2 regions of the Agrobacterium vacciniicorymbosi genome follow, and region 2 is predicted to be linked to the other one. Evidence: riboswitches for the same ligand, from Rfam matches in the RefSeq annotation. Region 2 holds a riboswitch; the other holds the start of a gene.

Region 1 (11,710 bases), on a different contig from region 2:
CTCTAGCTTCTGCCGCAGCTTCGACATTTCCTCAGCAAGTTTGTTGAAGGCCGTCGGGTCTTTGGCGAAGAGATTGGGATCGGCCATGCGCTCTTCGCGCTTGGCGATCTCTTCCTGCGCCTTTTCCATTTCCTTGGGCAGATTCTCCAAAGCAAATTTCTGCTTGAAGGAGAGTTTGCCCTTCGCCTTCGAAGGCTCGGCAGCGGAACTGGACGCAGCGGAGGCCTTGGCCTTTTCCTGCTTATCCGCCTTCTTCTTTTCGTCCGAGGCGCCCTTGCGCTGCGCCATCATATCCGAATAACCGCCCGCATATTCGATCCAGCGACCATCCGGCGCATCCGGGTTTGCGGGCGCAATGGTCGAGGTTACCGTGCGGTCGAGGAAGTCACGGTCATGGCTGACGAGGATGACGGTGCCGGAAAAACCGGCGACGATTTCCTGCAACAGATCCAGCGTCTCGATGTCGAGATCGTTGGTCGGTTCGTCAAGGATCAGAAGATTGGTCGGCCGCGCCAGAATGCGCGCCAGCATCAGACGCGCGCGTTCGCCGCCCGAGAGATTGCGAATGGGCGTGCGGGCCTGCTCGGGCTGAAACAGGAAATCCTTCATATAGCCGGTGACGTGCTTCAACTCGCCATTGACCAGCAGGTTTTCGCCACGACCATCGGTCAGATAATGCGCCAGCGTATCGTTGGGGTTCAAATCCTCACGCTTCTGGTCGAGTGTGGCGATTTCCAGATTGGTGCCGAGTTTGACCCAGCCGCTATCCGGCTCCAGCTGACCCGTCAGCATCTTCAAAAGCGTCGTCTTGCCCGCACCGTTGGGGCCAACGAAACCAATGCAATCGCCGCGATGCACGCGAAGCGAAAACGGCGCGACGATCGTGCGCTCACCGTAGGACTTGGTTATCGTATCGGCTTCGATCACCAGCTTGCCGGATTCGCGGCCTTCCGCAGCCGTCGCCTGCACGGAACCCGTTGGCCCCTTGTGCCCACGATATTCGGCGCGCATGGCCTGAAGCTCACCCACACGGCGCATGTTGCGCTTGCGGCGCGCGGTGACACCATAGCGCATCCAGTGTTCTTCGCGCTCGATGGCCTTGCCCAGCTTGTGCTGTTCCAGCTCTTCCTCTTCCAGCACCTTGTCGCGCCATTCCTCGAAATGGGCAAAGCCGCGGCTGAGGCGGCGCGACGTACCGCGATCCAGCCAGACGGTAGCGGTAGAGACTTTTTCAAGGAAACGACGGTCATGCGAAATCAGAACCAGCGCGCTGCGCGTCTGCTGTAATTCGCTTTCCAGCCACTCGATGGTCGGCAGGTCGAGATGGTTGGTCGGCTCGTCCAGCATCAGAATATCAGGTTCCGGGGCCATGACGCGCACGAGCGCGGCACGACGCGCCTCCCCACCCGAAAGGCTGGACGGATGTTCCTGGCCCGTCAGTCCCAGATGTTCCAGCAGATAGGTGACGCGATAGGCATCGTCCCCCGGCCCGAGACCCGCTTCCGCATAGGCCTGCACCGTCTCGAAACCGGCAAAATCGGGCGCCTGTTCCAGATAACGGATTGTCGCGGAAGGATGCCGGAAGATTTCGCCCGACTGCGCTTCAACCAGACCGGCGGCGATCTTCATCAGCGTCGATTTGCCAGAACCGTTGCGGCCAACGAGGCAGATACGATCTCCCGGCTCCACTTGCAGATTGGCACCATTGAGCAGCGGGGTAACGCCGAAGGTCAGCTTGATATCGTCGAGTTTCAGAATGGGGGGTGCCAAGGGTTCAGGCTCCGGTCAAATCGTAAGGACGGGCAAGCACGATGGCTTTGCCGCTTTTGAGGCGAAGGCGCAAAGGCCCTTCCGCCACGTTGGAAATAGTGCGCGACGAGCCGAAAGCAAGCGCGAAGTCCGCAAGTGGATAGCGGGCATTTTCAATCTCGAGGCCATAGAGCGCCGTAAAACCGGCCACCGAAAACAGCGATCCCGCTGGTAGGTCGAGCGCGCGCTCACCTTCGAGCAGCGGATAGGCCTCTTCCTCTCCGGAGGTCAGCACGACCTCGACACCGCTCTCGGCAAGCGAGACGGCGTAGAGCAGATGAAACACCGCGTGGTCGGACCGCTCGCCAGCCAGCGCACCGACCAGCGTCAGCCGTGTTGCGCCGCGCGCCAGCGCCTCGGTTACCGCGATCTCCCCATCCGTCACGCCTTTGGCGGCGGGAAAGGGCTGTTGTTCGACACCGGGCCAAAGCTGTTGCAGGGCATTGTCGGAGGAATCGAAATCTCCCACCCACAATTCCGGTGTGAGACCGAGCGGCTGTGCGTGGCGCATGCCACTATCTGCCGCAATCACGCGCGTATCCGCCACCGCCTTTTGCAGGCGATCGGTGACGGTAATGGTGCCGCCGAGCAGAATGGTGAAGTGGGTGGTCGTCATGCCCCTGCCATAGCCCGGAACGGTGGCGGATGGAAAGGCCGAAACGCCGGATAAGACGGCGATATTGATTTTCTGCCCGCACAGGATTAAGACACCTGCCAGTGGTCATTTGCCGGTCGGCTTGCAGCCACTTTAAAGAAATTGCTAAAGGACCGAGGAAACAGGCAATTTCCCAGGACCGGTTGCGATTTCGCTGCCGGTTTTTTTGTTTCGCGGTGACCTTGGCACCGCCGGAAGTGAGTGTGGAAATGCCAATCAAGATTCCCGATACGCTGCCCGCTTTTGAGACCCTCGTAAATGAGGGCGTGCGGGTCATGACTGAAACAGCGGCCATCCGGCAGGATATCCGCCCGCTTCAGATCGGGCTTCTCAACCTCATGCCGAACAAGATCAAGACCGAAATCCAGATGGCACGCCTTGTCGGCGCCTCCCCTCTTCAGGTGGAACTGTCGCTGATACGCATCGGCGGCCACCGCGCCAAGAACACACCGGAAGAGCATCTGCTGTCCTTCTACGAGACATGGGAAGAGGTCCGTCACCGCAAGTTCGATGGCTTCATCATCACCGGTGCGCCCGTGGAAACGCTGCCCTATGAAGATGTGACCTATTGGGAAGAAATGCAGAAGATTTTCGACTGGACGCAGACCAACGTCCATTCCACACTGAATGTCTGCTGGGGCGCGATGGCCGCCATCTACCATTTCCACGGCGTGCCGAAACATGCGTTGAAAGAAAAGGCCTTCGGCGTTTATCGCCACCGCAATCTCAGCCCGTCCTCCATCTATCTCAACGGCTTCTCGGATGATTTTCAGGTGCCCGTGTCCCGCTGGACAGAGGTACGCCGCGCCGACATCGAGCAGCACCCGGAACTGGAAATCCTGATGGAATCCGAAGAGATGGGCGTGTGCCTTGCGCACGAGCCGCAGGGCAAGCGGCTCTATATGTTCAACCATGTGGAATATGATTCCACATCGCTGTCCGACGAGTATTTCCGTGACGCCAATGCGGGCGTGCCGATCAAGCTGCCGCATGATTATTTCCCGCATAACGACCCGGAACTGACACCGCTCAACCGCTGGCGCAGCCATGCCCACCTGTTTTTCGGTAACTGGATCAACGAGATCTACCAGACGACCTCGTACGATCTGGATGAGATCGGAAAAGACCGAGGCTAATTCGGTCATTGCGAAGGGCCGGAAAATAACGCAACGTCCGGCCCTGTTTTATCGATTGGGAGAGTGACACGATGAGCGAAGCCGGCGCACGGGAAAATTTCGGATTTACGTCTACGGGCGAGAAGGTCGAGCGCGTAACGATTTCCGCAGGTGGTTTGACTGCACATGTCATGACCTGGGGTGCCGTCATTCAGGATTTGCGCCTCGAAGGCCACCAGCCGCCGCTCGTTCTCGGCTTCGACAACTTCGATGATTACCCGAAATACTCTTCCTATTTCGGTGCCACACCGGGCCGAAACGCCAATCGCATTGGCGGTGGCAAGTTCTCCATCGATGGCAAGGCCTATCAGCTGGAACTGAACGAAAAAGGCGTTACCCACCTTCATGGCGGCAGCGACAATATCGGCAAACGCAACTGGCTGATCATGGAACATGGCCCAAGCCATGTCGTCCTGCAGATCGTCGATCCCGATGGCCGCGCCGGTTATCCCGGCAATTGCGCAATCACTGCGACCTATACAATCCGCGAAGGTGGCGTGTTGTCGGTCGCCTATGAGACGACCACTGATCAGCCGACGCTCGCCAATGTCTGCCAGCATTCCTATTTCAATCTGGATGGCGCGGAATCTGCACTCGGCCACGAAATCGAAATCGCTGCCGATCATTATCTACCGACGGACGAGCGGCAGATTCCGACCGGCGAAATCCGCCCGGTGGATGGCACCATCTTCGACCTGCGCAAATCCACCCCGATGCGGCGCGAAGACAACGGCCAGCAGGTCGGTTACGACCATAATTTCTGCCTCTCTCCCCAGCGCGTGGCAAAGCGCAAAGTGGCGCGCGTCTATGCTCCTGCCTCAAACATCACAATGGATGTCCTCACCACTGAGCCGGGCGTGCAGTTCTACTCGGCCTTCAAGCTCAACGTCGCCGTACCGGGCCTAGATGGCCGCCACTACGGACCCGTCGCAGGCTTTTGCCTGGAAACCCAGATATGGCCTGACGCCGTCAATCACGAAGGCTTCCCCGACGCCATTCTGCGCCCCGGCGAAACGCTGCGGCAGGAAACGGACTACATCTTCAAGAAGAGCTGAGAATTTTAGTTCAGCACGCAACCAACATAGCTGCCAGAAGCGCGGGCTCGTCGTTCGATGAGCCCCGCCAGCCGCTGCATTCCCCGACCCGGTTTGCTGGCAATACGGTCGATGGGGTTTGGTAGCGCCACTGCCAGAAGTGCTGCCTGTCTGGAACTGAGCTTCGAGGCCGGAACCTTGAAGTGGTATTGTGCTGCCGCCTCGATGCCGTAGATGCCCGGTCCCCATTCGGCGACGTTGAGATAAATCTCCATCATCCGCTTTTTCGACCAGACGAAATCGGACACCACTGCCAGCGGCAATTCCAGCCCTTTGCGAAGGAAGGAACGGCCATTCCAGAGAAAGAGGTTTTTCGCCGTCTGCATGGGAATGGTGCTGGCGCCGCGTGTCGCCTCGCCATCCAGGGCACTGCTGACGACCGTCTGCATCTGGCCCCAATCCACGCCAGAGTGAGAACAGAACTGCCCATCTTCGGACATCATCACCGATTGAACGAGGCGCGGAGAGATATTTTCTAGCGGCACCCAGCGGCGATCATAGCCCTGAAACGTCACCAGATCCGCGAGCATCAGGGTGGAAACCGGGCGCATGAAGGGCAGAGCATAAACCGGTATCAGCAGATAGGGGAGAGCCAGCAGGACGATGACGACCAGCAAAACGCGTCTGATGAGGCTTCGAACATCCACCTTCGGTTTACTCCCGCTTTCGGCGAGCGCTTCATAATCCGTCTCGCTATCCGGCGTGCTGCTCAAAAAACCTGCCCCCACTTGGCTGTTGGTCAAAGCCTTTCATATTCCGCATGACGCATCAAGGCTACTGACGATAACGAAGTTCCACATCGTCCTCACAAAAACGATTGCCAGCCATTTTTCCCCATGCGAAAGAGCCAATCGTCACCTGATAGGGTAAGGAAACTGGCAAGATGACATTCGAGATGCGGCTGCGCGACAATGCGGCAAGAACCGAAGCCTTGCTCGGCGAACTCCTGTCCGGCAGTGCACGCGCCGACGAGATCACCCGCCCGCAAAACCTGCTGGAAGCGATGCGCCACGGCGTTCTGAACGGCGGCAAGCGGCTGCGTCCTTTTCTGGTCATCGAAACAGCAGCACTTTTGGGCGGCGACGCGAAAGCCGCCCTGCATGTCGGCGCAGCACTGGAATGTCTGCATTGCTATTCGCTTGTTCATGACGACCTTCCCGCCATGGACAATGACGACCTGCGCCGCGGCCAGCCCACGGTTCACAGGAAATTCGATGAAGCCACGGCCATTCTGGCGGGCGACAGCCTGCTGACACTCGCCTTCGATATCATCGCCTCCCCCGACACCAGCCTGCCCGATGATCGCAAGGCCGCACTCGTGCTGGCGTTGGCGAAGGCCGCCGGTATTGGCGGCATGGCAGGCGGCCAAGCGCTCGATCTGGCCGCCGAGAAGAATGCGCCTGATGAGAATGGCATCATTACATTGCAGGCTATGAAAACCGGCGCGCTCATCCGCTTTGCCTGCGAAGCCGGTGCCATCATCGCCGGAAGTGATGCCGCCGAGCGCCAGCGGTTGCGCCATTTCGGTGAAAAGATCGGCCTTGCCTTCCAGCTGGCCGATGATCTCCTCGACCTCACCTCCGACGCCGCCACCATGGGCAAGGCAACCGGCAAGGACGCCGCCCGCGGCAAAGGCACCCTCGTCGCCCTACGCGGTGCGGACTGGGCAACCAGCCGCCTGCGTGAGTTGGTGAAAGAAGCCACGGACCTGCTGGCACCCTATGGTGACCGTGCAGAGATTCTGATCGAGACGGCCCGTTTCGTCGCAGAAAGAAAGAGTTGAGATGAGCAAGTTCTGGTCTCCCATCGTCGTAACGCTGCACCCCTATGTGGCGGGAGAACAGCCAGCCATTGCCAACCTGACCAAGCTCAACACCAACGAAAATCCGTGGGGCCCGTCGCCCCGCGCGCTGGACGCGATCCGCACCGCAACAGACGACAATTTGAGGCTTTACCCCGACCCCTCGGCCAAAAAACTGAAGGAAACGCTTGCCGCCTATCACGGTGTTTCACCGGACGAGATATTCGTTGGCAACGGTTCGGATGAGGTTCTGGCTTTCATCTTCGCGGGCCTGCTGAAGCATGACGCGCCGCTTCTGTATCCTGATATCACCTACAGTTTCTATCCGACCTACAGCCGCTTCTTCGACATCGAGACGAAGACCATCCCGCTGGATGACAGCCTTTCGATCCGGATAGACGATTATCATATCGACTGCGGCGGCATCATCCTGCCCAATCCCAATGCGCCGACGGGCATCGGCCTGCCGCTCTCCGATATCCAGCGCCTTGTCGCCACTCATCCCGATCAGGTGGTGGCAATCGATGAAGCCTATGTCGATTTCGGCGGTGAAACCGCAATACCGCTCGTCCGCGACCACGATAATCTCATCGTCGTCAGAACCTTTTCGAAATCGCGTTCGCTGGCGGGCATGCGTGTCGGCTATGCGGTCGCGCAGCGTCCACTGATCGAAGCTCTGGAGAGGCTGAAGGACAGTTTCAATTCCTATCCGCTGGACCGCCTTGCCCAGGTCGCAGCCATCGCATCGATCGAGGATGAGGACTGGTTCGTCACCCATCGCGATAAGCTTATCGCAAACCGGGCATGGCTGTCAGAGCAATTGGAAGCACGAGGCTTCGACATCTTGCCATCTCAGGCCAATTTCATCTTCGCCAGAAAGCCTGGTTGGGAGGGAAAACTTCTGGCAACGGCGCTTCGCGAACGGGCCATTCTGGTGCGACATTTCAACCAGCCACGCATTGCCGATTTCCTGCGCATTTCCATCGGCACCGAAGAACAATGCGAGCGCCTGGTGTCAGCCCTCGACAGCATTCTGGCGTAATCGCAGGGCTCATCATGTGTCAGGCTACGTTTTTGCGAATTCGAAGGGTGGCTCATAAGAAGCCATTTTCCGCTTGAGAAACCTCTCTTGCCGGGTTATCCGTGTTTATGCACGATTCCTCCGATTGAGTCACGATGTCCAAAACCGACCATTTCGTCAGCGAGCGGCAAGCTCTGATTTACGCGCAATTGCAGCGGCATGGCCGCGTGCTGGCGCAGGAGCTTGCGCAGACCTTTGACGTATCGGAAGACACCGTGCGGCGCGATCTGCGGGAGATGGCGGCACGGGGCGAGTGTGAGCGGGTCTATGGCGGCGCCTTGCTGGCAGCAGGCACCACAGTCCCGCTGAAAACCCGCATCGGCGAAATGCCGGATCGCAAGGCGGCACTTGGCAGGACAACCGCCTCGTTTCTGAACGAGGGCATGAAAGTCTTCCTGGATGCCGGCTCTACCAATCTGGCGGTTGCAAAACATCTGACGCCGGGTCTGAAACTCACCGTCATCACCAACACGCCAGCCATCGCCGCAGAACTTGCCGGGAATGCCGATATTGAACTCATCCTGATCGGCGGCAGGGTCGATCCGGCGGTGGGTGCAGCCATCGACACGACCGCGATTCGCCAGCTGGAGCAAATCCGACCTGATCTCTGCATCGTCGGCGTCTGCGGCCTGACGCTGGATCGAGGTCTCTGCGCCGATATCTATGAGGATGCCGTGTTCAAGCGGCTGGCCTGCGAGACCAGCGCCAAAACGCTGGCCGCCATCACCTCCGAAAAGCTGGGAGCGGCGGCACCCTTTCAGGTCTCACCGCTTTCCGCAGCGCTGACGCTGGTTGTCGAAGAAGATGCCGATCACGCGATGATCGATTCCTTCGCCGCCAGCGGTGTCACCATTCATCAGGCCGGATCGAATTCCGGCGCATAACCCTATCAAACAATGATCGAAGGACCAGTCGCGATGACCGGAACTGCCACGCAAACGCCAACGACCGCCCGCCTTCCCTATATGACCAGATCGCGCCTTGGCGTCGCGCTGCTGTTCCTCATGAACGGTTTCATGATGGGCTCCTGGGCGCCAATGATCCCGGAATTCGCCAAGCGTTTTGCGCTCAGCGAAAGCACGCTGGGCCTCGTCATCCTTGTCTACGGCCTCGGCTCCCTCTCCTTCATGCCCATTGCCGGTTCGCAGATTGGTCGCCTCGGTTCGAGAACCGTGACCTTGGGCGTCGCTCTCGTCATGGTGCCGACGCTACTGTTGATCACGCTCGCAAATTCGCTCTGGGCTGGCGTCATCGCCGTCTTCCTCTTCGGCGGACTGACGGGGGCCATGGACGTGGCCATGAATGCCAATGCCGTGGTGGTGGAGCGCAGCATGCGTCGTGCCATCATGTCGTCCTGCCACGCCTTCTGGAGCTTGGGCGGCTTGATCGGCGCCGGTCTTGGCGGTCTGCTGATCACCAAAACCGGCATTTACGGCCACGCCGTTGCCGTCACGATCATCGCCGCTGCCCTGCTTGCCGTGGCATGGCCACGGGTGCAGGTGGATCGCCCCCATCCGGAAGAAGAGCGCCCGAAGGGTGGCCTGCCCATGACGCCGCTTCCCTGGATCATCGGCATCATGGCGCTGTTTTCGATGATCCCGGAGGGTGCCATTCTCGATTGGGGCGCGCTTTATCTGCGCAATGAACTCGGCGCGTCCATCACCCTGTCCGGCTTCGGATTTGCGGCCTTCTCGCTCACCATGGCCATCATGCGCTTTGCAGGCGATCTGGTGCGTGACCGATTCGGTGCCGTCCGTACGCTGCAATTCTGCTCGACCATATCCATCGTCGGTCTGTTGATTGCCGGTTTCGCGCCCAATGCCTTTATCGCCATTACGGGCTTTGCCATTGCCGGTATCGGCATTTCCAACATGGTGCCGATTGCCTTTTCGGCGGCAGGCAACATGCCGGGCATGGCACCGGGCATCGCGCTGTCGGTGGTCACGACCATGGGCTATTCCGGCATTCTCGTTGCACCATCGGCCATCGGCTTCATTGCCGAACATACCGGCCTTGCCGCCGTCTTCATCGGCCTGCCCGTGCTACATCTGGTGGTGCTGTCTCTCTCCAGACTGGCCCGCCATGCGGATGGCGCAAGCGGCCATTGAGGCGGCTCGCCACACAATTGATGGCGAAATTTGCGAAACTCTGAGGCCTCAGCCTTACGCAGTCTCGAATTTCGCCATGATTGCGGTAAAGTAGGAGTTGATCGCTTCGATGTTGACAAGGCGCGCGCCTTGTTCCACCTGAAAGAGTAGATTTCACCGCAATTGTCCGAGAAAACCATGACGTCACACGCCGATTTTGATCCCAAGCCGCGCCGCGCCTCCGTTGCTGTCGATGTTGGTGGCGTTATCGTCGGTGGCGGCGCACCCGTTGTGGTGCAATCCATGACCAATACGGATACGGCCGATATCGATGCCACCGTGCAGCAGGTAGCGGCCCTGTTCCGTGCTGGTTCCGAAATCGTGCGCATCACCGTCGACCGCGATGAAAGCGCCGCTGCCGTTCCGAAAATCCGAGATCGGCTCATGCGGCTGGGTCTGGATGTGCCGCTGGTTGGCGACTTCCATTATATCGGCCACAAGCTGCTGGCGGATCATCCCGCCTGTGCCGAAGCGCTCGCAAAATACCGCATCAACCCCGGCAATGTTGGTTTCAAGGACAAGAAGGACAAGCAGTTCGGCGATATCGTCGAAATGGCGATCCGTTACGACAAGCCGGTGCGAATCGGCGTCAACTGGGGCTCGCTCGATCAGGAATTGCTGACGACCCTGATGGACAAGAACAAGGATGAAGGTTTTCCCTTGTCTGCACGTCAGGTCACCCGCGAGGCCATCGTCCAGTCCGCGCTGATCTCCGCAGAGCTTGCCGAAGATATCGGCCTGCCGCGCAACCGCATCATCCTGTCGGCCAAGGTCAGTCAGGTGCAGGATCTGATTGCGGTCTACTCCATGCTGTCCGAGCGCTCCGACCATGCCCTGCATCTCGGCCTCACCGAAGCGGGCATGGGCTCGAAGGGCATCGTCGCCTCATCCGCCGCCATGGGTTACGTTCTCCAGCACGGCATTGGCGATACGATCCGCGTATCACTGACGCCAGAGCCGAATGGCGACCGGACCCGTGAAGTGCAGGTCGCGCAGGAACTCCTGCAGGTCATGGGCTTTCGCCAATTCGTTCCCGTGGTTGCGGCCTGTCCCGGCTGCGGACGGACCACATCCACCGTGTTTCAGGAGCTGGCGCAGAACATTCAGAACGACCTGCGCAAGAACATGCCGGTCTGGCGCGACAAATATCCGGGTGTGGAAGCGCTCAACGTCGCCGTCATGGGCTGCATCGTCAACGGACCCGGCGAAAGCAAACATGCCGATATCGGCATCTCCCTGCCCGGCACCGGCGAAAACCCGGCGGCCCCCGTCTTCATCGACGGAGAAAAAGCGCTGACGCTGCGCGGCCCCGATATCGCCAGGGATTTCGAGGCGCTGGTCATCGACTATATCGAAAAGCGTTTTGGCCAAAAGGATGCGGCGGAATAGGTTTCGACCGTGAAAATGCCGAAATTCATCTGTCTTACGTAACGTGAACTCACGGAGCACTGGAATTCATGATCAAGAAGTTTGTCGTTCTTGCGCTGGCCGCAACCTACCTTTCCGCCTGCACCACCACAGACCCTTATACGGGTGAGCAGAAGGTTTCCAATATGGCGGGCGGCGCTGGCATCGGTGCGCTTGCAGGTGCGGTCGGCGGTCTGGCCATCGGTGGCGGAAACAAGGGTCGCAATGCCTTGATCGGTGCCGGTATCGGCGCGCTGGCCGGTGGCGCCATCGGCGGCTACATGGACAATCAGGAAGCCGAACTTCGCCAGCAGCTTCAGGGCACCGGTGTTTCCGTAACCCGTCGTGGCGACAGCATCGTTCTCAACATGCCGTCCAACGTCACCTTCGCCACGGATCAGGATCAGGTCATCCCGCCATTCTACCCAACGCTGAATTCGGTCGCCATCGTACTGAACAAGTTCAACAAGACCTATATCGACATCAACGGCCATACCGATTCCACCGGTAGCCTTGCCCATAACCAGGGCCTGTCTGAGCG
Region 2 (11,710 bases):
GCGGAAGCGCTGGAATGTGCTATCAAGACCGCGCGCCGGTACCATTATACGCATGGCAATCCGGAAAAATTCCGCATCATCACCTTTGAAGGTGCGTTCCACGGTCGTACCCTGGCAACCATCGCCGCGGGCGGCCAGCCGAAATATATTGAAGGCTTTGGCCCCAAGGTCGAAGGTTTCGATCAGGTGCCGTTCGGCGATCTTGAAGCGCTGAAGGCGGCCATTGTGCCGGAAACCGCAGCGCTGCTGATCGAACCCATTCAGGGCGAGGGCGGTATTCGCGTTGTCGATCCGGATTTCCTGCGCACGCTGCGCGCGCTGTGCGAAGAGCATGGCTTGCTGCTGATTTTCGATGAGGTTCAGACTGGCGTTGGCCGTACCGGCAAGTTCTTCGCCTATGAATGGTCGGGCGTTGCGCCGGATATCATGGCCGTGGCCAAGGGTATAGGTGGCGGTTTCCCGTTCGGCGCATGCCTTGCAACGGCGGAAGCTGCATCCGGCATGACGGCTGGCGTTCATGGCACGACCTATGGCGGAAACCCGTTGGCCATGGCTTGCGGCAATGCGGTGCTGGACATCGTTCTGGCCGACGGCTTTTTGCAGCATGTGCGTGATGTCGCGCTGGTGTTCCGTCAGGGGCTGGCCTCGCTGAAGGATCGCTTCCCCGACGTGATCGAGGAAATTCGTGGAGAGGGCCTGTTGCTGGGCGTCAAGGCCAAGGTGCCGTCTGCCGACCTGCTGCATGCCATTCGCGCCGAGCATCTGCTGGGCGTTCCGGCTGGCGATAACGTCATTCGTCTGTTGCCGCCATTGGTGGTTACGGCAGAGGAAGCACGCGAAGGCCTGGCACGTCTGGAAAAGGCTGCGGAAGCACTCACCACGAAATTGGCGAAGAGCGCCTGAGGGGCGCATGTTCAGGCCAGCGTCGATAACGACGCGGCCTGCATCGATGGGACAGCATAAAATGGCATCAGCAAAACATTTTCTAGACCTTTCGGCCGTCGGTTCGGAAGACCTACGGGTCATCATGGACGACGCACGCGCCCGCAAGATCGCCACCAAGAACGGCACGGCGGAAAAGCCGCTGGCCGGCAAGATGCTGGCAATGATCTTCGAAAAGCCCTCCACCCGTACCCGCGTTTCCTTCGATGTCGGCATGCGCCAGCTCGGCGGCGAAACGCTGTTCCTGTCCGGCACGGAAATGCAGCTGGGCCGTGCCGAAACCATTGGTGATACGGCCAAGGTTCTGTCGCGTTACGTGGATGCGATTATGATCCGCACGACGGACCATTCCCGCCTGCTGGAACTTGCCGAACACGCAACTGTCCCGGTTATTAATGGCCTGACGGATGACACGCACCCCTGCCAGATCATGGCCGATATCCTGACCTTCGAAGAGCATCGCGGCCCGGTCGAGGGCAAGACGATTGCCTGGACGGGTGATGGCAACAACGTGCTGCATTCGCTGGTCGAAGGGTCCGCCCGCTTCGGTTACAAGATGAACATGGCAGTGCCCATGGGCTCGGAACCGCATGACCGCTTCCTCAACTGGGCGCGCAACAATGGCGGCGAGATCATGCTGTGCCATGATGCGGAACGCGCGGTCGATGGCGCCGATTGCGTTGTGACCGATACCTGGGTCTCCATGAACCAGGAACACAAGGCACGCGGCCACAACATTTTCCAGCCCTATCAGGTCAATGCGGCCTTGATGGGCAAGGCCAACAAGGATGCGCTCTTCATGCATTGCCTGCCCGCCCACCGCGGTGAAGAGGTCACGGATGAGGTCATCGATGGGCCACAGTCGGTCGTCTTCGATGAAGCGGAAAACCGCCTGCATGCGCAAAAGGCCATCATCGCATGGTGCATGGGCGTCATCTGACTGCCTTGAATGGACCGCGCCTGAGCGCTTGAATTTCAGGCGTGGCTTCCTATTTTTAGCCCAGTTCAATGCCGCCGTTTGCTGAAAACGGCGGCTTTTCATCAATTGTTCGCCGCATGATGGCACAGCACTGCTTTGCTTTCTGAAAGAAAGCGGGGCAGAAAGCACAAAGCTGTTTTCGGAAAATCTGCCGTTTTAACGAAAGTTAAGGCGGTGGAGTGGTTCCGTTTTCATCGTCCCCGGTCTATCTGTGCAGTACGAACATAATGCCTGCCGGTCGGCACCTTCTCGGTCTCGATCACCCCGCGTGGTAGCGCGGGCAAGGCGTCAAGGAGTTAGGATATGGCAGACGCAACGGTACAGCTGGACGAACTCACATTTGCTGGCGATGACAAGGTCGTCCCCTTTCAGGTAGACGGGCTGGATGTGCGCGGCCGCGCCGTGCAGGTCGGCCCGCTGCTGAACACCATTCTGGAACGGCATGAGTACCCACCGGTCGTCGCCTGTCTTCTGGCAGAGGCCGTGGTGCTGACAGCGCTTATCGGCACGTCGCTGAAATTCTCCGGCAAGCTGACCCTCCAGACCAAGGGCGATGGCCCCGTGGATTTGCTGGTCGCGGATTTTTCCGCGCCGGAGAACATGCGCGCATATGCCCGCTTCGATGAGGATCGGCTGGCCGAAGCCACTGCTGCGGGTCAGACCTCGCCCGAGCAACTGCTCGGCAACGGCATCCTCGCCTTCACCATCGATCAAGGCGTCGGCATGCAGCCCTATCAGGGCATCGTGCCGCTGGATGGCTCGTCGCTGGAAGACATTGCAGGCGTTTATTTCCGCCAGTCAGAGCAGTTGCCCACCCGCGTGCGCCTCGGCGTTGCCGAACTCTTCGACCGCGACGGCGATGGCAAGCCACGCCACAACTGGCGTGCGGGCGGAATCATCGCCCAGTTCCTGCCGCAAGCGCCGGAACGCCTGCGCCAGCGTGATCTGCACGGCGGCGATGGCGACGAAGGTGCGGCTGAATATTCGGAAGACGATGCATGGACGGAAGCCGTTGCCCTGATCGACACCGTCGATATGGACGAGCTGACCGACCCGCAGGTGCCCGCCGAAAAGCTGCTGTTCCGCCTGTTTCACGAACAGGGCGTCCGCGTCTATGAACCGCAACTGATTGTGGATCGCTGCAATTGCTCTCGGGAGAAGATCAAAGGCGTACTGTCAGGCTTTTCCGCAGAGGAAATTCACGACAGCCAGGAAGACGGCGTCATCTCTGTGACCTGCGAATTCTGCTCGACGACCTATCATTACCCCGTCGAGGAATTGTCTACGGTCAATTAATGAAAAAGGCGGGATCAGCTCCCGCCTTTTTTAATTCAAAACCCGCGTCAAACCGGGGCTATCCAGTGAAAATGCCGGTATGGCGACGATGAAGACTTCGCCGGTGTCCGCCTGCATTTCATAATGGCCGAACATCATGCCGGATGGTGTGTCCAGCGGGCAGCCGGAAGAATATTCGTAACTGTCACCGGGCTTGAGGTGTGGCTGTTCGCCAATCACGCCGGGGCCGGAAACTTCGTCTACCTGCCCGTTTTCATCGGTAATGTGCCAGTAGCGATTGACCAGCGTCACCGCCAGATCCGAATTGTTGGAAATCACGACTGTGTAGCCCCAGACATAGCGATTGTCGTCCGGGTCGGACTGCTCTTCAAGATAATAGGGGTCGACTGTGACCTCGATATCTCTTGTCAGTGCACGATACATTCACAGGGCCCTAAGTAATTGCTGTTCAATCATTCTAGACTACAGGCGCATGCCATCGTCAAGAAAGTGTAAAGCCATATTAGCTGTACTTCACAGAACAGTCGCGCATTTCGTCGGTCAGGGATAAGATTAATGGTAAATGCCGGTGATTACAGCGTGTTAGCGCCGCGATCATCCGTCTTTTGAATATAGGTCTATCGCAGATCAATTAAACATTTCTCTGCAAAATGCGTTTCACGATCCCGCAGTTGTGACCGACAGGGAAGGGGCGGCCCGGTAAATCTCCGGACCGCTTTTTCATATCAGGCGGAAACCTTGGCCAGCGCTGCTGCGAAGTCTTCCAGCAGGTCGTCGGTATCTTCGATGCCGCATGAGAGACGCAACGTGCCGCCGGAAATACCGAGTTCCGCACGGGCTTCATCTGTCAGGTTCTTGTGCGTGGTTGTGCCGGGATGCGTAATCAGGCTCTTGGCATCGCCGAGATTGTTGGAAATCTTGACGACATCAAGCGCGTTCTGCAACTGGAACGCCGCTTCCTTGCCGCCCTTCAGTTCGAAGCAGACCAGCGTCGAGCCGCCGGTCATCTGCTTGGCAATGATATCGGCCTGCGGATGGTCGGCGCGTCCGGGGTAGATCACCTTTGCAATCTTACCCTGATCCGCAAGGAAATCAGCAATCTTACCTGCATTGGCCGTCTGCTGACGCACGCGAAGCGGCAGGGTCTCGATGCCCTTCAGCAGGGTCCAGGCGTTGAAGGGAGACATGGCCGGGCCGGTATGGCGGAAATAATCCTGAAGCTCTTCCTCAATCCACTTCTTGTCGGAAAGCACGACGCCGCCAAGGCAGCGGCCCTGACCATCGATGTGTTTGGTGGCCGAGTAGACGACGATATGAGCGCCCAGTTCCAGAGGCTTCTGGAAAAGTGGCGTGGCGAACACGTTGTCGACAACCACTTTCGCGCCGATCTGGTTGGCCAGTTTTGCAACGCCTGCGATATCAACCACTTCCAAGGTCGGGTTGGTGGGGCTTTCCAGGAAGAAGAGCTTGGTGTTCGGCTGGATCGCCTTTTCCCAATTGGCCAGATCACGACCGTCGATCAGCGTGCATTCGATGCCGTATTTCGGTGCCAGCGTCTCGACAACCCAGCGGCAGGAACCGAACAGGGCGCGCGCAGCAACGATGTGATCGCCGGCCTTCAACTGGCACAGAATGGCTGCGCTGACAGCAGCCATGCCCGATGCGGTAGCGCGGGCGTCTTCGGCGCCTTCCAGCAGGCACATGCGCTTTTCGAACATGTCGTTGGTGGGGCTTGCGTAACGGGCATAGATGAAGCCATCCGTCTCGCCCTTGAAGCGGGCCTCTGCGGCCTCGGAACTGTCATAGACGAAGCCCTGTGTCAGGTAGATCGCCTCGGATGTCTCGCCATATGGAGAACGCAGTGTGCCGCCGTGTACCAGCTGTGTTGCCGGGCGCCATTTCTTGCTCATGTCATCACCTTACAAACAAAAAAACCGGCCGCAAAAGCAGACCGGTTACAAGCACCCGGTCTTTTTAGCCACTTATTTAACGTGGCTGCAAGCCGACCGGCCAAATCACCACGGGATAAGATTGCCTTAACTCCGTTAACGACTTGCGTCAATGCTTTCCTTTTGGTTTTGTCGCCGTGAAAAGGGATGATGAAACCATGACGAGAACGACGGGCATATTGGCGGATGGTGCGATCCGGGAACTGTTCGGCTCTGGCCAACTGAAGAGCGAACGGGCGTTGGATGCCGACCAGATTCAGCCTGCCAGCCTCGATCTGCGTCTGGGTTCTAAGGCCTATCGCGTACGCGCCAGCTTCATGCCCGGCCCCTCCACGAAAGTCATCGAAAAGCTGACCCGCCTCAGCCTGCACGAGATCGACCTTAGTGAAGGTGCGGTGCTGGAAACCGGCTGCGTCTACATCGTGCCACTGATGGAGAACCTCGCGCTCCCAGCTGCTATGTCGGCCTCCGCCAACCCGAAAAGCTCCACGGGCCGTCTGGATATCTTCACCCGCGTCATCACCGATTACGCGCAGGAATTCGACAAGATCCCGGCTGGCTATAACGGCCCGCTCTATCTCGAAATCAGTCCGCGCACATTCCCCATCGTCGTGCGTCAGGGCTCGCGCCTGTCTCAAATCCGCTTCCGCATCGGCCATTCCGTGCTCAATGAGGCGGAATTGTTGAGCCTGCATGAAGCCGACACGCTGGTCGCCAGCGACACGCCCAACGTTTCCGGCGGCGGCATAGCCTTGTCGATTGACCTGCAAGGCTTTGGCGAACATGGCCTGATCGGCTATCGCGGCAAACATCACACCGCCGTGGTCGATGTCGACCAGAAAGCCGCCCACGACGTGCTGGATTTCTGGGAGCCGATCCACGCGCGCGGTCGTGCCGAACTCATCCTCGATCCGGATGAATTCTACATCCTCGTCTCGCAGGAAGCCGTCCACGTTCCCCCGCTTTACGCCGCCGAAATGACCCCCTTCGACCCGCTGGTCGGCGAATTCCGCGTCCACTACGCCGGCTTCTTCGACCCCGGCTTCGGCCACGCCAGCACCGGCGGCACCGGCAGCCGCGCCGTCCTCGAAGTCCGCAGCCACGAAGTTCCCTTCATCCTGGAACACGGCCAAATCGTCGGCCGCCTGGTCTACGAACACATGCTCACCAAACCCGAAGGCCTCTACGGCACCGGCCTCGGCTCCAACTACCAGGCCCAGGGCCTCAAACTCTCCAAACACTTCCGCGCCGAGTAACTCGGCCGAGTCTTGACAGCCCACCAGAACTGTCAGACCTTCAGTACGCGCGGGTGTAGCTCAATGGTAGAGCAGCAGCTTCCCAAGCTGAATACGAGGGTTCGATTCCCTTCGCCCGCTCCAGTTTTTGTGGCTGTACTGCTCGCTTGAGTCACCACATCGCCCCGACCAGCGAGTTGACTGGCAATTACTACTTAATACGCGAAAATTACATCTTCCCGTTGAGTTCGCGCGCAACGCATGCTTCCATGCGGTGGATAGCCGATTCCTTTCCGTCGATGCCAAGTCGCAACTCGAGAAGCCCATGTCTATTTCAGATAGGATATTTCGTCCGTTCGAAACGTTGATACGGCCGCTGGATATTCCCTTTCGCGCGTTGCCATCCAAAGGCCCGGTCGCAGTTCTGCTGCACTTTATTTCGATGTTTCGCGGTGTTCTGATTGCTTTGGCTTTGTCGTCCATGGCCATGGAAGCCATTAATTTGTCGATCATCTGGGGATTATCCGTCATTGTGGATGGCGTGACGGCGCAGGGCGCGGCTGCTTTTCTGCAGAACGAATGGGCTTTGCTCGTTGTTCTTGGCTTGTTGATCTTTCCGGCCATGCCGATTGCATCATTTCTTCTCAATACATTGAATTCTCACACGCTCGGTATCGCGATGCCCGCGGCCATTCAGTGGCAGGGGCACAAGGCGGTCGAGCGGCAGGATCTTGCGTTTTTTCACGAGCTCTATGCCGGGCAGGTCGCGTCTCGCCTTTCGCAGGTGTCGTCGGCGGTGCAGCAGCAGATCATCAACGCATTTCAGGTCGGACCGCGTTTTGTGCTGCAGATGGTCGGGTCACTCGTTTTGCTTGGGGCACTGTCCTGGCAATTGGCATTGCCCGTCTTTATCTGGATCGTGCTGAATGTCGCCCTTGCCATTAAAATGGCACCTGTCTTTACGGAACGGTCGAGGCAGTCCGCTAAGCAGAAAAGCCTTGTGTCCGGTGCGATTACCGATCTTTACAGCAACATGCAGATGATTAAGCAATTTGCTGCCGAGGATAGCGAGGCGGGAGCGGTACGCCGTATCCTGAGTAAGGCTGTGCATATACAGCACAAAGAACAACGTGTGTTCCGCCTGTCCGAACTGGTGGTTGTCGTGCTGAACATGGCGTTGTGGCTAGCAATACTATCTTTGGGCTTTTCCGGTTTGATCAGGGGTGCCATCTCCGTCGGCGAGTTCGTCGCTGCGGTCTACATTCTGCAACGTCTATCGGGTCATACCTTCACCTTCCTGCAAATGGGCCAGCAGATATTTCAGGCAATCGGCACGATAAAGGATGCCATGCCTGTCATGACGACACCGCCAACGATTACCGATAAGACGGATGCGAGCGAGCTGCAGGTGTCGAAAGGGGAAATTAGCTTTGATGGTGTTTGTTTTGCCTACAAGTCTGGCAGGCCGGTGGTCGATGATCTGTCATTGATGGTCTCTGCTGGCGAAAAGGTCGGCCTTGTCGGCTTATCGGGAGCGGGAAAGACGACGCTGGTGAATTTGCTTTTGCGTTTTTACGATATTCAGGATGGAGCTATTCGTATCGATGGTCAGGATATTCGCGATGTCACGCAAGTCAGCCTTCGCCGCAACATCGGGGTGATTGCGCAGGATGTCGCTCTGCTCCACCGTTCGGTCGGCGACAACATCCGTTACGGACGTCCGGATGCAACGCAGGAAGAGATAGAACACGTTGCGACTGTGGCCAAGGCCGATGTGTTCATCACCGACCTGACGGATAATGAAGGACGGAAGGGATATCAGGCATTTGTCGGGGATCGCGGCATCAAGCTGTCTGGTGGCCAACGCCAGCGGATCGCCATTGCCCGTGTGCTGTTGAAAGATGCTCCTATTCTCATTCTAGACGAGGCAACATCTGCTTTGGACAGCGAGTCCGAGGCCGCCATTCAAGACAAGCTTAATCTTGTCATGGAGGGGAAGACGGTGATTGCCATCGCTCACCGTCTGTCCACCATTGCCAAAATGGACCGGATCGTAGTGTTGGATCGGGGCAAGATAATAGAAGAAGGACGGCCGGAGGCGCTGGTGGAGCAGGGCGGATTGTTCGCACAACTCTGGAACCGCCAGATGGGTGGTTTTATTCCGGAAGACTAGACTGCTTGCGCCGAGAGTCGTGCCTTCCCATCGACGAGGGCTGTAGTTTTCTCCAGTTAGCCCATCAAGCAGCAAATTTGCACACCGCATTAGCATGTTACGCTGTTCCGCTGACCATTCGCATGAGCAGGCCGTCAGCAGCATTGTTTGCTTATCTTTCTGGCTCTGGAACAAAAGCCGCTTAAGTTACGTTGGTTTTCCGAATAAAGAAAAGGAATTACCAATGTCTAAGATGGTAAAAATCATTTCTGCCTTTGCTATCTGTGCTGGTTTCTCGGCAATTACTGTCATGCCAGCGCATGCCTTGAGCGTAATCGCTCCGGCATATGAGGGGCAGGCGCAGACGGAAAATACCTATAGTAACCCGCCGGTTGCCTTTACGGGCAGCAAGGGTGAGGCCGCCAATGGTGCTAGTTTTTCGCTGTCAGAGCAGGAAATCATGCATGTTCGCTGGTGTGCGCAGAAATACACGTCTTATCACGCGACAGATAATACCATCGAAGCAGCACATGGCGCGCGCACGGCTTGCAAGTCTCCTTACTGAGTTGAGGCCGTTTGCGTCGTAATCAATTGTGAAAAATATAACTTAAATTGTACTTGAATTCGTTTTAGTTTTTCTTAGCCGCAGGCTTATGTGGTGTTTTGTTCCAGACGAAGGGCTTATATTTGAGCTCATAGACGGCACGCCAAGCCGCCACTGATAGCATGAGCCAGTAAAGCGGAGTTGCCAGCCATTTTTTTCCGATGAGGCCGCGTTCGTGCTCGATCATGGCGCGGGTGCCCATCAACAGGAATATGGTGTAGCTCGCTGTAATATTCAGCGTGTCCACGGCAAATAGCGCCAGTTGCGAGGCGGGGATTGAGCCTATGCCTTCTATCAACATCGTTCGGCTCATTATGAGCAAATAGAGAATGAACAGCGGATGCATTAGCGATGACAGCAGCATCCCTCCGATCAGCAGATGGAAGACCATATACGCTTTCCATCCCATCTCACGCGCGACGCTCACCGGAGAGCGCATCATCACCAGCCAGCTTTGTAGCCAGCCCTTGAACCAACGGGTGCGCTGGTTCAGCCAGACCAGAATATCGGTAGGGGCGTCCTCCAGCGTTTGGTAGCTGATAACGTCAGAATAATAGCCGAGCCGATAGAGACGCATACCGAGATCGGCATCCTCCGTGACATTGTAGGGATCCCAGGCGCCGACGCTGCGCAGGATCGATGTGCGGAAGTGGTTGGATGTTCCGCCCAGCGGCAGCGGCATCTTCATCCGTGCCAGCATGGGCAACATACGTCGAAAGAGGGCGGAATATTCCAGCGAAAAGGACGAGGTAATCCACGAAACATGAGCATTACTAATGATAAGCGGCGCTTGTAGGCAGGCCAGCTTGTCAGGGCTGTCGCGGAATCGGGCATAGGCCTCGCGCAACTGTCGCGGATGCGGCCTGTCTTCGGCATCATATACGGCTATGAACTCTCCACGCGCCCCGGCGAGCGCATAGGTCAAAGCCTTTGGCTTCGTGCGCGGCAAGGACGGCGGCACATGGACGATTTCCATGTGGAGGCCGGGATCAAGCTGCTCGATTGCCGCTATTGTGGAATGATCGTCCGCTTCACAAACCAGCTTAATGTCCAGCCTGGATTTCGGCCAATCCAGCCGGTCCAGCGCCGTCACAAGCTGCTCCGCAACTGCTTCTTCCCGGTAAAGCGCGACCAGAATCGTATAGACCGGCAGCTGCTCTTGGCTCGATTGCTCGACCAGTTTCAGGGTCCGCCGATCCGGTTTGGTGCGCAGCGGCACAAGCCGAAACAGTACGGCGGCCATATAAAGTGCTGCGGTGAAAATATGCAGAAGCTGGAAGGTCAAAGAGGGTGAGAGGATGAATGAACCGCTCAGACATGTCGCGCCGACGCCCAGTAGAAATCCCTGCTTTCCGTGCAGTGTGATGCGCGCTGAATGAAGCGGTGTCGCATCGAACAGTGAGTTTACCGTCTGTCGTGTTCGTCTTTCCGCGCCTGCCTGCCACACGGCAGCGCGAAGTGCCGATGGCGTGGTGACAACGAGATCGGCAGCAATACCGGGAGTGACCTCCAGCGCATGTTTCAGCCGTTCGATACTGCCAATATCAGGAACGATGGCAATATAGGGTCTCGTATCCTTTGGAGACAGGCGGACCATCCGCGTTTCCAGCAATTGAACATCGAGCGACGGTGTATCGACAACCATGCCTCCATCCAGTTCGGAAACGAATGGCAGCCGCAAGAAACGGGCGAAAGCGCCAAAATATGCGGTTTCGGTTATTATCTTGCTCGCCAGAAGCTCGGCTTCGAAGGTCGATCCGTTGCGCAGCGCGCGTGCCGTAAACTCTTCGATATAGGGTTTCCCTAGTCCAAGGGTCTTGAGAAAGGCAGCTTCATCGGTCTCTGCGACCGTGCTGTCGAGAAACGAAAATGGATCGTCCTCAAGCGGGTCAAACACAATTTCGCCCTGCACAAGGATCGCATTTCGCGATTCTTGTGTATACTCGTCATAACGCGACATACACGTACCCATCCACCTAAGCGGTGGTGCCCCAACAATTCCCCGCGGCGGATCATATACATGCGCTTCCAGGTTGCACCCTTTAAATTAACGGGTATTTTCACCTCTTTCTTGTGCGCGAGCATTTTTTTTACGTCACATCCCCTACGTGCTGAGGAGCTGGCCACCGGCGGACGCTTACCCGTGCTGTTCGATGCGCAGGAACGCTTGCCTGGCGCCGACTTATCGACCGTGCCGCGCGTGCGCTTTCTGATGTCGGTGGATTTTCCGCCTTTCAATTTCACCGATCAGGATGGACGACTGGTGGGTTTCCATGTCGATCTTGCCCGCGAGATTTGCGCGCAGCTGAAGATCGAAAGCAAATGTCAGGTGCAGGCGCTCCCCTTCGATGAGCTTGAAGCAGCCGTCGAAATGGGGGAGGGCGAGGCTGTCATGTCGGGGATCGCCTCCAGTGGGGATTTGCGCAAAAGCTTTAGCTTTACGAGGCCTTATATCCTTCTGCCCGCACGCTTCGCAGTCAACAAGTCCGCTAAGCTGGAAGGCCAGTCGGCCACTGCGCTTGCTGGCAAAAAAGTCGGCGTCGTCACCAATTC

The links. A riboswitch is a leader RNA that binds a small molecule or an ion and turns the genes downstream of it on or off. The one in region 2 is predicted to bind S-adenosylmethionine.
Region 1: another riboswitch for S-adenosylmethionine. It lies ahead of metA (homoserine O-acetyltransferase MetA); the one in region 2 lies ahead of ABUK73_RS08360 (O-succinylhomoserine sulfhydrylase).

The regions. Positions count from the first base shown of each region.
Region 1 covers NZ_JBETMF010000014.1:134,746-146,455, forward strand. Annotated here, with positions in the region: gene ABUK73_RS20140 (ABC-F family ATP-binding cassette domain-containing protein) at 1-1,770, opposite strand, end outside; gene ABUK73_RS20145 (thiamine diphosphokinase) at 1,775-2,425, opposite strand; SAM riboswitch at 2,517-2,593, shown strand; gene metA (homoserine O-acetyltransferase MetA) at 2,674-3,600, shown strand; gene ABUK73_RS20155 (aldose epimerase family protein) at 3,672-4,694, shown strand; gene mtgA (monofunctional biosynthetic peptidoglycan transglycosylase) at 4,700-5,446, opposite strand; gene ABUK73_RS20165 (polyprenyl synthetase family protein) at 5,617-6,516, shown strand; gene hisC (histidinol-phosphate transaminase) at 6,518-7,576, shown strand; gene ABUK73_RS20175 (DeoR/GlpR family DNA-binding transcription regulator) at 7,711-8,499, shown strand; gene ABUK73_RS20180 (MFS transporter) at 8,533-9,723, shown strand; gene ispG (flavodoxin-dependent (E)-4-hydroxy-3-methylbut-2-enyl-diphosphate synthase) at 9,901-11,151, shown strand; gene ABUK73_RS20190 (OmpA family protein) at 11,220-11,710, shown strand, end outside.
Region 2 covers NZ_JBETMF010000004.1:141,974-153,683, forward strand. Annotated here, with positions in the region: gene ABUK73_RS08340 (aspartate aminotransferase family protein) at 1-903, shown strand, start outside; gene argF (ornithine carbamoyltransferase) at 965-1,882, shown strand; gene ABUK73_RS08350 (Hsp33 family molecular chaperone) at 2,225-3,217, shown strand; gene apaG (Co2+/Mg2+ efflux protein ApaG) at 3,248-3,640, opposite strand; gene ABUK73_RS08360 (O-succinylhomoserine sulfhydrylase) at 3,943-5,127, opposite strand; SAM riboswitch at 5,171-5,249, opposite strand; gene ABUK73_RS08365 (2'-deoxycytidine 5'-triphosphate deaminase) at 5,325-6,422, shown strand; tRNA gene ABUK73_RS08370 (tRNA-Gly) at 6,472-6,545, shown strand; gene ABUK73_RS08375 (ABC transporter ATP-binding protein) at 6,727-8,574, shown strand; gene ABUK73_RS08380 (BA14K family protein) at 8,669-9,118, shown strand; gene ABUK73_RS08385 (glycosyltransferase family 2 protein) at 9,183-11,054, opposite strand; gene ABUK73_RS08390 (transporter substrate-binding domain-containing protein) at 11,178-11,710, shown strand, end outside.